DNA from 2 places in the Xylanivirga thermophila genome. Region 2 is predicted to be linked to the other one. Evidence: riboswitches for the same ligand, from Rfam matches in the RefSeq annotation. Region 2 holds a riboswitch; the other holds the start of a gene.
The links. Region 2 has a riboswitch for S-adenosylmethionine ahead of metK (methionine adenosyltransferase). Riboswitches for the same ligand answer to the same signal wherever they lie in the genome.

Region 1: linked by a shared signal. The riboswitch ahead of EJN67_RS09485 (methionine ABC transporter ATP-binding protein) and the one ahead of metK (methionine adenosyltransferase) in region 2 are both predicted to bind S-adenosylmethionine.

The regions. Positions count from the first base shown of each region.
Region 1 covers NZ_RXHQ01000020.1:17,249-19,728, reverse strand. Annotated here, with positions in the region: gene EJN67_RS09490 (methionine ABC transporter permease) at 1-443, opposite strand, end outside; gene EJN67_RS09485 (methionine ABC transporter ATP-binding protein) at 444-1,448, opposite strand; SAM riboswitch class I at 1,565-1,663, opposite strand; gene xylA (xylose isomerase) at 1,777-2,480, opposite strand, start outside.
Region 2 covers NZ_RXHQ01000007.1:89,174-91,653, reverse strand. Annotated here, with positions in the region: gene EJN67_RS05700 (amidohydrolase family protein) at 1-363, opposite strand, end outside; gene EJN67_RS14370 (hypothetical protein) at 471-602, shown strand; gene EJN67_RS05695 (cell wall hydrolase) at 615-962, shown strand; SAM riboswitch class I at 1,043-1,151, shown strand; gene metK (methionine adenosyltransferase) at 1,250-2,434, shown strand.

The DNA of each region.
Region 1 (2,480 bases), on a different contig from region 2:
AGAGTTATACCCATAATCAAAGAAGGCATTGCCTCCGGTATAAGTATTTTGAATATTATCTTAGGAATGGTTGCCCCCATAGACAGGCCTAATTCTATTACTCCCCTGTCCACCTCTTTTAATGAGCTCTCTATAACCCTTGCAACAAAAGGCGCTGCCGCAATAGCTAACGGTATTATAGTGGCTGTAGTACCAATGGTTTTGCCAACAATAACCTTAGATAATGGGAAAAGCAATATCATGAGTATTAAAAACGGGAATGAACGGAGTACATTTATCACTCCACTTAATATCCTATTTAGAGTAGGTTTTTCCCATATATTGCCCTTCTCAGTTATTACCAACAATACTCCCAATGGAAATCCTATCACCAGAGAAAAAATAGTGGAGAAAAATACCATATATAGGGTTTCGAGCAGGGAAGAAATGATCAAATCGGCCATTTACATCACCTCCACATCTACATTTTGATCTTTTAGATACTCTATTGCAGTTTCTATTTCTGCACCTTCTCCTATGAGTTCAAGGATCAAATGTCCTGCACTGGTAGTCAATATCTCATTGATATTTCCAGATAATATATTTACATCTATATCAAATCTTTTAACCATCTGAGAAATAATAGGCTTTTTCGCATTTTCACCGAGATAATTAAGCCTGATTATCCTGCCTTTGCAACCATCCGGTTTTATAAATTCGTCTTCAGTGCTAAACTTTAAGTCACTAATAAATTCCTTAGCAGTTTTGGACTGGGGATGCCTAAATATTTCTTCAACAGTATTTATCTCTATTATCTCCCCATTTTCGATTATGGCCACCCGATCACATATGTCCTTTACCACTTCCATCTGGTGTGTAATCATCACTATAGTCAATCCAAATTCATGGCGTATCTTGTTAAGGAGCTCTAAAATAGACTTCGTAGTCTTAGGATCCAATGCTGATGTGGCTTCATCACTTAATAATACCTTTGGATTGTTGGCCAAAGCCCTTGCAATAGCAACCCTTTGCTTTTGTCCTCCGCTTAACTGAGAGGGGTAGGCATTTTTTTTATCGGTTAATTCAACATATTTTAAAAGTTCATCCACCCTTGAGTCAATCTTATTACGGGCCATGCCAGACAGTTCAAGGGGCAAGGCTATATTTTCAGCTACCGTCTTCTGTAACAATAGGTTGAAATGCTGAAATATCATACCTATTTCTTTGCGCTTTGCCCTCAATTCCTTTTTTGAAAGGGATGTCATATCTACCCCGTCAATAATAATCTGCCCTTCCGTCGGTTCCTCCAGCCTGTTTAGGCATCTTATAAAAGTAGATTTGCCAGCACCACTTAAACCGATTACCCCTAGTATTTCCCCCCTATTTACATGGAGATCTACATTCTTTACCGCCCATATCTTATTGGTATCCGTTTCAAAATATTTCGATAAATTATTTATTGTAATCATCACTATACCCCTTTATAATTGCACTTAAAATACAGTTTATTAATAAAAAAACCTCTTCTGAAATGATAGAGGTTTAAACTAAAAAAACCTCTTCACAAGAAAGAGGCATTTTCCCTTTCTCATCTCCCGGTATCATATACCGCTGGATTTAGCACCTTGTGTTTACAGGTTGCCGGGCTTCACTGGGCCAGTCCCTCCGCCACTCTCGATAAGAGTTTTTCTATTCATTTTTATGTTAGTATTTATTGTATTATGATTGTTTCTATTTGTCAAGCAGATTTTTTAGATAAATTTTAGGGGAACCTATATAGGTTCCCCTAATTTATATTTATTTTACAATATATTGATTCAATAGAGCCTCTAAAACTTCCTGTCTACCAGATGTATTGGTTATACTATTATTATTCAGGGCATACTTTTCAAGCTCTTTAAACCCTACCTTGCCAGATACTATATCTGCCCCTATACCTTCCCTATAGCTACCATACCTATCCTCTATAAACTTATCGAATTTACCGTCTTCAATCATGTTATATGCAATCTTTAGCCCCTTTGCAAATGCATCCATGCCTGCTATATGCGCATAGAATAGGTCAGCTGGCTCAAATGACGGTCTTCTAACCTTTGCATCAAAGTTAAGACCACCTGTGGTAAAGCCACCGGATTTTAGTATTTCATACATAGCCAAGGTGGTCATATATATATCAGTGGGGAATTGATCCGTATCCCAGCCGAGATGTAGGTCCCCTTGGTTGGCGTCTACACTGCCTAGCATATTGTTTATTCTGGCATATCTTAGTTCATGCTCCATTGTATGACCTGCCAAAGTAGCATGGTTTGTTTCTATATTCAATTTAAAATGCTCATCAAGATCATAGGTTTTTAAAAATGCCAATACATTAGCTGCATCAAAATCATATTGATGTTTTGTAGGCTCTTTTGGCTTTGGCTCTATATAAAACTGACCTTCAAAGCCTATCTCCTTTGCATAATCTACTGCCATATGCAAAAATCTTGCAAAATTATCAAGTT
Region 2 (2,480 bases):
GGTGCCACTTTGTATCATCTCAGCCATAGCAAGGAGTGAGAGCCAATATGCATCTTGGGCGGTTAACTGATCCTCTAGCGGCCACATTTTTTTAGATAGCCAGTCCCATAGTGGAAGGTCATTGCCATAGCCCCTAAATATTATCATGGCAGAGTGGGTGTGGGTATTTATAAGGCCGGGGAGGGCAATTTTACCCTTACCATCGATTATGTTTTTTGCATCCATATGGGGCATATTATCCCCTATATAGCTTATGGTATCACCTGTTATGGCAATTACCCCGTTTTTGTATTGCCTTTTTTCTCCATCCATAGTGAGTATATGTATATTTTTTATAATAAAATCTGCTTTTTCAATATTCATAAAAAACCTCCGATTTTTTAATTCAAATTATATCACAAAATGGCAGAAGTTTTATGTATTATTATCACTCAAAAAGATAAACTATATTTCGTAAGGAGGGATTTTGCATGAAAAAAGTTTTTTGCTGTTGCCTCCTGACTATATATATGATAAATCCAACAGTCGCCTTTGCACAGCAAAGGGATGGTCAGGACTATATTGGGTCAAAAATAGATGAAATATGCACAACTACCGATTGAAAGGCACAGGATATCCATTTACTTGCCCATGTAATACATGGTGAAGCCCGTGGAGAATCCTACAAAGGCAAGGTATCGGTTGGAGCAGTTATGATAAACAGGATAGAATCCCCTTTGTTTCCCAATACGTTAACGGAAGTAGTATACCAAAAAAACGCATTTACTTGCGTCATAGACGGGCAGATCAATTTACCGCCCGACGAAGAGAGCTATAGGGCTGCTTTCGATGCCATATTGGGGAATGATCCTACTGGTGGATGTTTATTTTATTATAATCCCAAAATAGCCACATCAAGATGGATGAAGGAAAGAAGTGCAGTCTATGCAGTATCTATAGGAAATCATGTATTTAGTAAATAGACCCGAAACCTGGGTCTATTTTTTTTGATTGACACCTATGTCAGAATATGCTATAGTAAAGGCATAAAATTTGAATAATTTCCTTATCGAGAGAGGTTGAGGGATGGGCCCGATGACACCCGGCAACCAGTCTTATTGACTTGGTGCCAATTCCCACAGGATGGCATTAGCCTTCCTGAAAGATGAGGGTTGTTTTATAGAAACCCTTATTTGAGGGTTTTTTTATGCCCTTTTGAGGAATGCTGGTTGCAGTACCCAAGTTTATATTTTTTTGAGGAGGAGCTTTTATGAAAAGACTATTTACTTCTGAGTCTGTTACAGAAGGACATCCAGATAAGATGTGTGATCAAATATCAGATGCAATATTAGATGCCATAATGGAGCAGGATCCCTATGGGAGGGTTGCCTGTGAGACAGCGGTTACCACAGGTATGGTATTGGTAATGGGAGAGATATCAACGAATTGTTATGTAGATATTCCCAAGGTAGTGCGCCAGACTGTAGACGAGATTGGTTATACTAGGGCGAAATTTGGATTTGACGGAGGCACCTGTTCCGTTATAACTTCCATAGATGAGCAATCCCCTGATATTGCTATGGGTGTAAACAAGGCACTTGAAGCAAAGATGGGTGCTATGCAGGATGATGAGGCTACAGGTGCTGGAGATCAGGGTATGATGTTTGGATATGCATGCAATGAAACACCTGAATATATGCCCATGGCCATAGCACTTGCCCATAAGCTTACATTGCAGCTTTCAAAGGTAAGAAAAAATGGAGCGCTTGATTATCTAAGACCTGATGGCAAATCACAGGTTACTGTGGAATATGAAGATGATAAGCCCATTCGTGTAGATACGGTGGTAATCTCAACCCAACATAGCCCCCGAGTGGATAGGGATATGCTGGAGAATGATATAATGGAAAAGGTTATAAAAGCGGTTGTTCCAGCAGAGCTTTTAGATAATGATACAAAATATTATATAAACCCCACTGGCAGGTTTGTAGTTGGTGGCCCCCAGGGTGATTCAGGTCTGACTGGACGAAAGATAATAGTAGATACCTATGGTGGATATGCAAGGCATGGCGGCGGTGCGTTTTCAGGTAAGGATCCTACTAAGGTAGATAGATCTGCTGCATATGCAGCTAGATATGTTGCTAAGAATATTGTAGCAGCAGGTATAGCAGACAAATGTGAGATACAGCTTGCATATGCAATAGGTGTTGCAAAGCCCGTATCTATTACGGTGGATACATTTGGCACAGGCAAGATTTCAGATGATAAGATAGTTGAAATTATAAACAAAAATTTTGATCTAAGGCCAGCTGCAATCATAAAAAAATTAGATCTTAGAAGGCCTATATACAAACAGACTGCTGCATATGGGCACTTTGGCAGAACGGACATAGATCTTCCATGGGAAAAGCTTGACAAGGTAGATACAATCAAAAAACAGGCATTTGATAAATAATATAGCATAGATGTATGCCCCCTTTTCACGATACTAAAACTTGCTG